Regions from separate parts of the Streptosporangium sp. NPDC001681 genome, predicted to be linked through region 1. Evidence: riboswitches for the same ligand, from Rfam matches in the RefSeq annotation. Region 1 holds a riboswitch; the other holds the start of a gene.
The links. A riboswitch is a leader RNA that binds a small molecule or an ion and turns the genes downstream of it on or off. The one in region 1 is predicted to bind glycine.

Region 1 (5,745 bases):
GCCACTGCAGGCTGGTGAGGAGCAGGGGCGGCGTCTGGAGGTATCCGGCGACGTTGTCGTTGGGCAGCAGAGCCCGGCCGCCGAGGAGCGCGGCGGTCCGGCCGTCGCCCGGCGTGGCGACCGGTGGGTTGTAGGTCTCCATGGGGAGCCGGGTCAGCTCGCTGAAACCGGGCAGCCTGGCCGGGTCGAACCGTCCGACGACGCGGGACTTGAGGTCCCCGGTGTAGCGTCTGGAGATCGCCCTGCGGTTCAGCGTGCGGAACTGGGTGTCGGATGCCCCGACCGTCGCGCCCGGGAAGTCCTTGGCCACGCCCGCCACCCCCGAGAACCACGGATCCTTCCAGACACCGGACCCGTTCCGCACCGGGAGCGCGGCGAGCTCACGCGCTCCCCGCTGCCGGTACTCGACGGGCCCGGATGCCCAGTACCTCGTCAACGGCACGTAGTGCCCGTCCGACAGGTCCGACCACCGGTCGAGCATCGACTCGTAGACCTGTCCGGCGTCGAGGGTGAGACGCCTGACCTCCTCGCCCCGGTTCGCGGCGAGATAGGGCAGAAGCCTCTTGGCCGGCACACCCTCGGTGACCTTCTCGGCCGCCTCGGCGGGCAGCCGCCGGATCACGACCTCGTCCCGCTGGTCCGCGTAGGGCACCGAGGCCGCGATCAGCGGGATCTCGTTGGGATCGTCCCTGGCCGCCTTCGCCGTGAGGTAACGTCCCTCGACCATCGCCCCCGCCAACCCGGCCAGCCGGGCCTCGGCATCCGGGTCGACGGCCGCGAGCACGAACGGGAACTCCTGGTAGAGCGGCACGCCCGCCTGGCCGGGCTTCAATCCGTTCCAGAAGTATCCGCCACCGTCGCCCAGACCGGTCCGCGTGGACCAGTAGCCGCGGTCGGGGAGCATCCGCTCGGAGGGGAACGGGCTGGTCCTCGCCGGGTCCTGCGACCAGCCGAGCGAGGTCGCCAACCGGACCCGCCGGCCGCCGGGCAGTTCCTCCTCGGCCGCCTCGACGAACTCGCCCCCGTCCGCGACCTCTGTGAAGTCGAGCGTGACGGGGCGGCGGGTGACGTACTCGTATTGGGGCTGCAGGAACGGGATCCGGGTGAGGCCCCGGTCGGTGACCCTGGTGCGCTCCACGCGCAGCATCGTGCGGTCGCCCTCGTGCAGCAGGTCCGTCACGTCGACCCTGACACCTGCCGTGTGCACGACATGACCGATCATGCCGATCGGGGCGGCGACCTCGACGCCGTTGACCCGCTTGATCCGCTCGTACTGGTCGAAGGTGATCCCCCCGAAGATGCCCGACAGGTAGTTGGCGCGGACCAGCCCCTGCGACCGCTCGATGGCGGTGGCCGAGTTCTCCGGGCGGACCAGGATGTCGTACTGCGCCCGGAAGTTCTCCCCGACGGTGCCGATGATCTCCAGACGCTGGGTCTCGGCGGTGCCGGTCAGCACGGTGAACCCGGTGGCCGCGACCACGATGCCGAGCAGGAGCACCAGTGCCCGGACGAGCCGGTGGCGAAGCTGGGCCCAGACCAGGCGGGTCATCCGAGCCGCCCGATCCGGCCGAGCACGTCCTGGGCGGGCGTCACCCGGTCGTCGCCGGTGATCCGGCCGTCACGCATCCGAACCACCCGATCGCACGCCGCCGCCACCTCGGGGTTGTGGGTGGCGACCAGCATGGTCATGCCGTACTCCTCCCGCAGGGAGAACAGCAGGTCCACGATCTCCTGGCCGGTGACGCTGTCGAGGTTGCCGGTGGGCTCGTCCGCCAGGAGCAGAGGCGGATGGGCGATCAGCGCCCGGGCGATCGCCACCCGCTGCTGCTGCCCGCCGGAGAGCTCGCCGGGCAGCGCCCGTTCCCGGTCGGCCAGCCCGACCGCGGCCAGCAGTTCCCTGGCGCGGGCCCGACGGTCGAAGCCCACCCTGCGCGGCAGCACGGGGGCGAGCACGTTGTCCAGCAGGCTCAGCGCCGGGAGCAGGTGGAAGCGCTGGAAGACGAAGCCCACCGCGCGCCGGTGCCGGTCGAGACCCCGGCGCCCGAGATCGTCGACGCGCTTCCCTCCGACGTGGATCTCGCCCCCGTCGGGGAGATCCATCGCACCGACAAGATGGAGGAGCGTGGACTTGCCCGCTCCCGAGGGCCCGGTGAACGCGACCGCCTGACCTGCCTCGACCTCCAGGCCGACCTCGTCGAGTGCCCTGGTGGAGCCGTGGATGCGGCTGACGCCTCGCAGGCTGACTTCAACGCTCATGACCGATACATTGTCACAATGTACGAGGGTCCGTGAAGTTCCTATCTTGTGACAATGTAGGAATCATGCCACTTAGCCATGCCGTGCTCACCCTGCTGGCCGACGGGCCCAGCCACGGCTACGAACTCAAGGCCCGGTTCGAGGCGGCGGTCGGCCCCCAGTGGGGCGGCCTCAACATCGGGCACCTGTACCAGATCCTGGACCGGCTGGTCAGGGACGGCCACGTGACCCGCAGCCACGTGACCCAGAGCGACCGCCCGGACAAGACGCTGTACCGGCTGACCGAGAGCGGCGCCGGTGAGCTGCGGGAGTGGGCGGGCGCTCCCTGGGTCCGCTCGTCGGGGTTCCGGGACGAACTGTTCCTCAAGCTGCTCGCGGCCACCCGGCTGGGCACGGACGCGCTCGGCTCGTTCGTGTCCGCTCAGCGCCAGGCCTACCTCTCGGACCTGGCGGCGCTGACACGCCTGCGCCGCGAACAGGACGACCCTCTGGTGTCCCTGCTCATCGACGCGGCCATCGCGCACAGCAGAGCCGACCTGCAGATCGTCGACGGCGCCGAGGAGCGCCTGGCGGCGATGGCCACCGCCGGCGCGGACGTGCACACCGTAAGGCCCGAGGGCGATGATCTCCGGGCACTGGGCGAGGGGGCCTGATCCCGGCCGGCAGGCGCGAGGGGATTTCGCTCGGCCGGTGCGGGCGGTTAGGCTGGCCTGCGACACCGATGAACCCCGCGCGGGAGAGTGTCCTGACATCCAGGCCAGGACCCCTGAAGGAGCAAGCCCTCCCCGCGAACCTCTCAAGGCAAAGGACCGTGCGGGTAGGTGCCTCTGGAAAGCAGGTCCCACGACCTCGCCGAAGGTGAAAGTCCGGTAAAACCCGGATGAAACTCTCAGGCACCAATGACAGAGGGGGAGGATGATCTCATCTGTCCCTTGTCTGAGGTGCGAACATGTCCCGACCTACGCCGCTGTGCGGCGTGCACGAGTCCCTCGGCGCGACGCTGACCGACTTCGCGGGCTGGCTGATGCCGCTCCGCTACGGCAGCGAGTCCGCCGAGCACAACGCGGTCCGCCAGGCGGCCGGCCTGTTCGACCTCTCCCACATGGGTGAGATCTTCGTGACCGGCCCGCAGGCCGCCGAGGCACTCGACTACGCGCTGGTCGGCCACCTCTCCGCGTTGGCGCCCGGCCGCGCCCGCTACACGATGATCGTCGACGCCGGGGGCGGCGTGCTGGACGACCTGATCGTCTACCGGCTGGCCCCCGAAGAGTTCATGGTCGTCGCCAACGCCTCCAACTACCCCCGGGTGGCCGCCGAGCTGACCGAGCGCGCCAAGGACTTCGACGCCGCGGTGCGGGACCGCTCCGAGGAGTACGCGCTGGTCGCCGTCCAGGGGCCGCGCTCGGTGGAGATCCTGAGCACTCTCACCGACGCCGACCTGGACGGGCTCGGGTACTACGCGGGCCTGCCCGCAGTGGTGGCCGGACACGAGGTCCTCGTCGCCCGCACCGGATACACCGGCGAGGACGGCTTCGAGCTGTTCGTCGCGGCCTCGGCGGCGGAATCCCTCTGGACCGCCCTCACCGAGGCGGGCGCGCCGCACGGGCTGGTCCCCGCCGGCCTGTCCGCGCGCGACACCCTCCGCCTGGAGGCGGGCATGCCGCTCTACGGCAACGAACTCTCCGCGGACCTCACTCCGTTCGACGCCGGGCTCGGCCGTGTGGTGAGGTTTGACAAGCCGGGCGACTTCGTCGGCCGGGCCGCCCTCGAACCGCTCAGGGACGTCCCGCCGGCCCGTCGTCTGGTCGGCCTGGTCGCGAGCGGCCGCAGGGTGCCCCGGCACGGGTATCCGGTGGTGGTCGCCGATGACGGCACGGTCGCCGGGGAGGTCACCAGCGGGGCGCCCTCCCAGACACTGGGCAGGCCCATCGCCATGGCCTACGTGGACAGCGGCCTGTCGTCGGGGCTGGCCGTCGACATCCGGGGCAGCCGCGAGCCGGTCGAGGTCGTCGAACTGCCTTTCTACAGGAGGAAAAAATGAGCAGCATTCCCGAGGACCTGCACTACACCAAGGAACACGAGTGGATCGGCGGCGTCGACGACGGCCTGACCCTCACCGTGGGCATCACCGCCTACGCCGCCGAGGCGCTGGGCGACGTGGTCTACGTGCAGGTACCCGAGGTCGGCGCGTCGATCGCCACCGGTGACGCCGTCGGCGAGGTCGAGTCGACCAAGTCGGTGAGTGACATCTTCGCACCGGTCACCGGCGAGGTCGTGGAGGTCAACCAGGCGGTCGTGGACGACCCCTCGCTGGTCAACAGCGACTCCTACGGCGACGGCTGGCTGTTCCGGGTACGTCTTGAGGGCTCCGCCGACGACCTGCTGTCGCCGGAGGAGTACACCGCGCTCACCTCGGGTGAGTCATAAGTTCGACGCCTCGCGTCGCGGTCACGCGCGTCCCCGGGCGCGCGTGACCGTCCACGCTGGAAGGATTCAGATGACGATCAGTGTCTTCGATCTCTTCAAGATCGGAATCGGCCCGTCCAGCTCGCACACCGGCGGCCCGATGGCCGCCGCCCACAAGTTCGCCCGGGGCCTGCACCGGGACGGGCTGCTGGAGAAGACCGCGCGGGTGAGCGCCATCCTGTACGGCTCGCTCGGGCTGACCGGCAAGGGCCACGGCAGCGACAAGGCGGTGCTGCTCGGCCTGTCGGGCGAGAAACCCGAGCTGGTCGACGTCGACACGGTCGACGAGCGGCTGGCCGCCATGCGCGCCTCGGGCACCGTCCGCCTGTACGGCTCCCACGAGATCCCCTTCGTCATCGGCGAGGACCTCGTCTTCGAACGCAAGATCTCGCTCCCCCACCACCCCAACGGCATGCGCTTCACCGCCCTGTCGGAGTCCGGCGAGACGCTGCGCGAGAAGGTCTACTACTCGGTGGGCGGCGGCTTCGTCGTCGACGAGAACGCCACCGGCGCCGACCGGATCAAACCCGACGACACGGTCCTGCCGCACCCCTTCACCACGGCCGCGGAGCTGCTCGCCCAGTGCGCGGAGACCGGGCTGTCGATCTCCGGGCTGATGCTGGAGAACGAGCGGGCGTTCGGCCGCACCGAGGCCGAGATCCGCGCCCAGCTGCTCGTCCTGTGGCAGGTCATGAGCGAGTGCGTGCGGCGGGGCATCGGCAAGGAGGGCGTGCTGCCCGGCGGCCTGAAGGTCCGCCGCCGCGCCCACCAGCTCCACCGGCAGCTGCGGAGCGAGCCGGGAGAGAAGGACTCGCTGCAGACGATGGACTGGGTCTCGCTGTTCGCCCTCGCGGTCAACGAGGAGAACGCCGCCGGCGGCCGGATCGTCACCGCGCCCACCAACGGCGCCGCGGGCATCATCCCCGCCGTGCTCACCTACTACGACCGCTTCGTCCGCGAATCCGATGACGAGGGGGTGATCCGCTTCCTGCTGACCGCGGGGGCGATCGGCGTGCTGTTCAA
Region 2 (5,745 bases), on a different contig from region 1:
TCGCAGACATCGACGATCGTCTCCTCGTACACGCCGTGCGTGGACGGGTAGGTCACCATGATCGCGGCAAGCCGGTCGCGGTGCTTTTCGATCTTCGCGACGAGGTCGTCGAGGTCCACGTTGCCGTTGTCGTCGCAGGCGACCACGGCGACGCGCATGCCGGCCATCACGGCGCTGGCGGCGTTGGTACCGTGCGCGGACGAGGGGATCAGGCAGACGTCACGATCCGACTCGCCACGCGCCGTGTGGTAGGCGCGGATCGCCAGGAGGCCGGCGAACTCGCCCTGGGAGCCGGCGTTCGGCTGGATCGACACGGCGTCATAACCGGTGACCTCGGCCAGCCAGCGCTCCAGCTCCCCGATCAGCTCGGCGTAGCCCGCCGCCTGGTCCTCCGGCGCGTACGGGTGCAGCCCGGCGAACTCCGGCCAGGTGATCGGCTCCATCTCGGTGGTCGCGTTGAGCTTCATGGTGCAGGAGCCCAGCGGGATCATCGACCGGTCCAGCGCGACGTCCTTGTCCTGGAGCCTGCGCAGGTAGCGCAGCATGGCCGTCTCGGAGCGGTGGCTGTGGAAGACCGGGTGGGTGAGGTAGTCGCCGACCCGCGCCAGCGCGCCGGGCAGCGCGTCGTGCGCGGCGGCGTCCAGGTCGGCCAGCACGGTGCCGCTGACCTCGAAGGCGGCCAGGACCTGCTCCAGATGGAGAACCTCGGTCCTCTCGTCGCAGGTGACGCCCACATGGTCGGCGTCGACCAGGCGCAGGTTGACGCCGTTCTCCCGGGCCGCGGCGACGACTCCGGCGGCACGCCCGGGCACGCGGGCGAGCACGGTGTCGAAGAAGGTGTCGTGGACCACCTCGACGCCGCCCTGGCGCAGCCCCTCGGCGAGCACGACGGCGTGCCGGTGGATGCGGCGGCCGATCCTGCGCAGGCCCTCGGGGCCGTGGTAGACGGCGTACATGCCGGCGATCACGGCGAGCAGCACCTGCGCGGTGCAGATGTTGCTGGTGGCCTTCTCCCGGCGGATGTGCTGCTCGCGGGTCTGGAGCGCGAGCCGGTAGGCGGGACGTCCCTCGACATCCTGGGAGACGCCGACCAGGCGGCCGGGCAGCTGGCGCTGGAGGCCGTCACGGACCGCCATGTAGGCGGCGTGCGGACCGCCGAAGCCGAGGGGGACGCCGAAGCGCTGCGAGGAGCCGACCGCGATGTCGGCGCCGAGCTCGCCCGGCGCGGCCAGGAGGGTGAGGGCGAGCAGGTCGGCGGCGGCGACCACCTGGGCACCGCACGCGTGGGCGGCGTCGGCGATGGCGCGGAAGTCGCGAATCCTGCCGCTGGCGCCGGGGTACTGCACGAGCACGCCGAAGCAGTCGGGGAGCCCTCCGGTGAAGTCGCTCTCGACCAGCTCGATGCCGAGCGGCTCGGCACGGGTGCGCAACACCGCCTTGGTCTGCGGCAGCGCGTCGGCGTCGACCACGAACACCTTCGACGAGGTGCGGCCCGCGCGGCGGGCCAGGGTCATCGCCTCGGCCGCGGCGGTGGCCTCGTCCAGCAGGGAGGCCCCCGCGACGTCGAGGGCGGTCAGGTCGGAGACGACGGTCTGGAAGTTGATCAGGGCCTCCAGCCGGCCCTGGGAGATCTCCGGCTGGTAGGGCGTGTACGCGGTGTACCAGCCCGGGTTCTCCAGGAGGTTGCGGCGGATGACACCCGGGGTGATCGTGTCGTGGTAGCCCAGGCCGATCATCGAGGTGAGCACGGTGTTACGCCCGGCGAGGACCCGCAGCTCGGCGAGGGCCTCGGACTCCCCTGCCGCCGGGGGCAGACCCAGCCGGGCGAAGGAGCGGATCGCCTCGGGCACGGCCACCGCGACCAGGTCGGCGACGGAGGCGAACCCGACCGCCTCCAGCATGCGGGTCTGGTCGGCGTCGTCGGGCCCGATGTGACGGGTCGCGAACGGCGGAGGGGCGAGTTCGCTGAGCGATGACAGATCGGTCATGAGAAGCCTCTCGGGCGGGGTGGAGACCGGTGCTGGGCGCGGGCATATGCCGGTTCTCCCCCTCTGTCATCACGACGTGGTCGCTACCTGAGAGCTTCACCTGCCCTTGCCGGGAGGCTTGCACCGTCGGTGAGACGCACCTGGCGGGCACGTCTGCTTTCCAGAGTTGCCTCGTCCGTGCGGTACAGGGTGCCTGAGAGATTCCGGGGAGGTTGCTCCTTCGGCGCCCCGATCGCGGTCGGGGTCTCTCCCGCACAGGGTCAATGGCGAGTCCGAGTTTACCCGGTTCGTCGTGCTCTGCGACGACGGGCCAACTCATCGGCCTGATGATCGCCTAAAGGGCCCCCGCCCGACTCCGCGCGTTCGCCGGGAAGATCCGCGAGAGAGCCCTCCACCTCCTGCCACACCCGTCCCAGCGCGATACCGAAGACTCCCTGGCCCCCCTGGAGCAGGTCGATGACCTCGTCCGGCGAGGTGCACTCGTAGACGCTCACCCCGTCGCTCATCAGAGTGATCTGGGCCAGGTCGTTGACGCCCCGCTCCCGCAGGTGCTGCACGGCGATGCGGATCTGCTGGAGGGAGACACCGGTGTCGAGAAGGCGCTTGACAACCTTGAGGACCAGAATGTCACGGAAGCCGTACAGCCGCTGGGAGCCGGAGCCGTGGGCGGCTCTCACGGTGGGCTCGACCAGGCCGGTGCGTGCCCAGTAGTCGAGTTGCCGGTAGGTGATTCCTGCCGCCGAACAGGCCGTCGGCCCCCTGTAGCCGATGTCGGCGGGCACTTTCACCGGTTGCCCGTCGAACAGCAGACCCTCTTCACCCGCGCGCTGACGTGCCGACTGGCGCCGTTCCGGGTCATCCTGGTCGGCGTTTCTACCCTCGCCGCTGCTGACCGCCACGCGGACCTCCGGCTTTCTCTCATCCCACGGCCTGATCTGGGGGTTTACGCACGACCGCAGGTTTCACTTGCACCGTAGGACTGGGGCCAAGTCCAGTCAACGACCCCACCCGGCGCGTCGTGAAGCGTAAATGCACCGAAATTCCTACCCCGCGCGGCCGAAGTCCTCGGGCGTGATCGTGTCAAGGAACTCCCTGAACTTCTCCACCTCGTCCTCCTGGTCGTCAGGGATGATCACCCCTGCCTCCCGTACCACATCCTCACTCGCGAAGATACGTGCACCGGTGCGAAGTGCCAAGGCGATCGAGTCGGAAGGACGCGCGCTCACCTCGACCCCGTTGGAGAACACGAGATCCGCGAAGAAGATGCCGTCGCGTAAAGCGACGATGTTGACAGTGTTCAACCTGACTCCGAGCCCTTCGAGCACGTCCCGGAACAGGTCATGGGTAAGTGGCCGGGGTGGTGGTTCCTCGGCCTGGGCCATGGCGATCGCCGTGGCTTCCGTCATGCCGATCCAGATAGGTAGGTAACGCTCCCCATGCGTCTCTTTCAGCAGGACGATCGGCTGGTTGGAGGGCATTTCAACTCGAACGCCCACGACCTCCATCTGCAACACGGGCTGCTCCGTCTTCGCTGGATTCCGACCGGTTTGTTCAACGTAACACTCGTGGGGGTACGAGTGCCTGGTCAGGCTCTCACCGGCCCAGTGCCCCACGGACTCCGGAACGCAGCAACGAGGCGTGCAATTCCAGCAGGAGACCGGAGATCTCCCTCGCCGTCTCGTCCGCCTGGTCGATCGCGCCGGGGCCGCGACGGCGCAGCAGCGGGGCGACGGCCTGTTCCACCAGCCCCGCCTCGCGTTCCGCGGCGGCCTTGACCGCCCGCAGGTGGCGGGCACGCAGGCCGAAGGCGGCCAGGGCGCCCACACTGCGGGCCACGACCAGTGCCTCGGCGTCGTAGTAGCGGGCCACGGCGGCCAGCAGACCGTAGTCCTCCAGCTCGGTGAGGGTCTCCTCGTCGAGCTCGGCGGCGGCGAGGAACTCCTCGCGGGTGAGGCGGACCTCGGGGGGCGCGTCGTCGGGGACGGCGCGCGGCCGGGCCGCCGGGCGCTCCTCGCGGTCGGCCGCCTCCAGATGATCCTTGATCACGCGCAGCGGCAGGTAGCGATCACGCTGCTCGCTGAGGATGTAGCGGAGCCGCTCGACGTCGGCGTAGGTGAACTTGCGATAGCCGGAGGGACTGCGCTCCGGCTCGATCAGCCCCTCGCCCTCCAGGAAGCGAATCTTGGAGATGCTGACGTCGGGGAACTCGCCCTGCAGGAGAGCGAGCACCTCCCCGATGCTCATGTGCGCACGAGCGGCCTGCGAGCTCATCATCCTCCAGCGGCGCCGCGGGTGAGGAAGACGAGGCGGAACTTACCGATCTGCACCTCGTCCCCGCCGTACAGCGGGACCTCCTCGATGCGCTCACGATTGACGTACGTGCCGTTCAGGCTACCGACGTCGCGGACCGTGAAGACACCGCCGCCGCGCCGGTAGAACTCCACGTGACGGCGCGAGACCGTGATGTCGTCGAGGAAGATGTCGCTCTCGGGGTGGCGGCCCACGGTGGTGAGGTCGCTGTCGAGCAGGAACCGACTGCCGGCGTTGGGGCCGCGCATCGCGACCAGCAACGCGGTGCCGGCGGGCAACTGCTCAACGGCCTGCCGCTCGGCGAGAAGCGTCTCACCGGTCTCCGCCTCATAGGCCTCGATCCCGGAGAGGGAGATCGTCGATGTGCTGTCTCCGGGGGTGTCGGACCTGGTAAGCGGCGACCCGCATCGTGAACAGAAACGGGCATCCTCAGGATTGGCATGACCGCACTGCGTGCAGTAGACGCTCGGCATCGATCGGCTCGGCCTCCTACCGCGAAGACGCGGCAACGGTGCTCAGTGATGCGCGCCTCGCTTCTTCGCTTCTCAAGTGTTTTCTCAGACTGCGAATGCCGCAACATACAGTGATGAGGCGCGAAGGTCAAGGTTGACGCTGAACCGCGGGTACGGTCGGTGACAAAGTTACAGGGGACGCTGCCCCTGGTCCATGGCGCCGCGCGGTATTTGTCGCGCGGGCCGCCTCAACCGCCGGCGGCCTCCTCCACCACCCGCGCCCAGCGCTCGATCAGGGTCTGGGCGGAGTCGACGTCGAACCCCTCGGCCCACAGGTGGGTCACCGCCTCGGTCGGGTCGGGCAGCACCAGGGTCCAGCTGCCGTCCTCCGCGACGACCCGCACCCCGTCGGTGGTGTCGATGCGGTGGTGCTCGGCGGCCTCGATGACCGAGCGCATCACCGCCCCCTTGGCCGCCCACGGAGTCGGCACGGTACGGCGCAGCAGCTTGGCCTCGGGTATCCTGGCGTCGATCTGGCTGAGCGAGAGCCGGGTCCTGGCGACCAGCCCGAGCAGGCGCAGGAACACCGCCAGGCCGTCCACCGTGGGGCCGAACTCGGGCACGATGAAACCACCGCGCCCGTCGGCCGCGAAGATCATCTCCGGACCCCTGGCGGCGGCGGTGAGCGCGTCGATCGCGGTGGACGTCCACTCGGCCTGGACCCCGTGGAACCTGCAGACCTGCTCGGCCACCCGGGTGGTGGTGACCGGCAGTGCCACCCTGCCGCCGCGGCGCTCGGCCGCGACCAGGTCGAGCACCACCAGCAGGGCGCGCTCCTCGCTGATCAGCTGGCCCATCTCGTCCACCAGCGCGACCCGCTCCCCCACCGGGTCGAAGCGCACGCCGAAGGCCGCCCTGGAGGAGCTGACGAGCTCTGACAGGCGCTGCAGGTCACGGCGGCGCTCGGCGAGGGTCTCGGTGGGCGAGGCGTCGTC

Region 2: another riboswitch for glycine. It lies ahead of gcvP (aminomethyl-transferring glycine dehydrogenase); the one in region 1 lies ahead of gcvT (glycine cleavage system aminomethyltransferase GcvT).

The regions. Positions count from the first base shown of each region.
Region 1 is NZ_JBEOZN010000081.1:28,248-33,992, reverse strand. It holds gene ABT130_RS30700 (FtsX-like permease family protein) at 1-1,549, opposite strand, end outside; gene ABT130_RS30695 (ABC transporter ATP-binding protein) at 1,546-2,256, opposite strand; gene ABT130_RS30690 (PadR family transcriptional regulator) at 2,322-2,909, shown strand; glycine riboswitch at 2,980-3,078, shown strand; glycine riboswitch at 3,081-3,165, shown strand; gene gcvT (glycine cleavage system aminomethyltransferase GcvT) at 3,206-4,297, shown strand; gene gcvH (glycine cleavage system protein GcvH) at 4,294-4,683, shown strand; gene ABT130_RS30675 (L-serine ammonia-lyase) at 4,754-5,745, shown strand, end outside.
Region 2 is NZ_JBEOZN010000069.1:27,528-33,272, reverse strand. It holds gene gcvP (aminomethyl-transferring glycine dehydrogenase) at 1-1,988, opposite strand, end outside; glycine riboswitch at 2,159-2,251, opposite strand; gene ABT130_RS27970 (MerR family transcriptional regulator) at 2,267-2,887, opposite strand; gene ABT130_RS27965 (bifunctional nuclease family protein) at 3,032-3,502, opposite strand; gene ftsR (transcriptional regulator FtsR) at 3,582-4,232, opposite strand; gene ABT130_RS27955 (double zinc ribbon and FHA domain-containing protein) at 4,259-4,771, opposite strand; gene ABT130_RS27950 (sugar phosphate nucleotidyltransferase) at 4,999-5,745, opposite strand, start outside.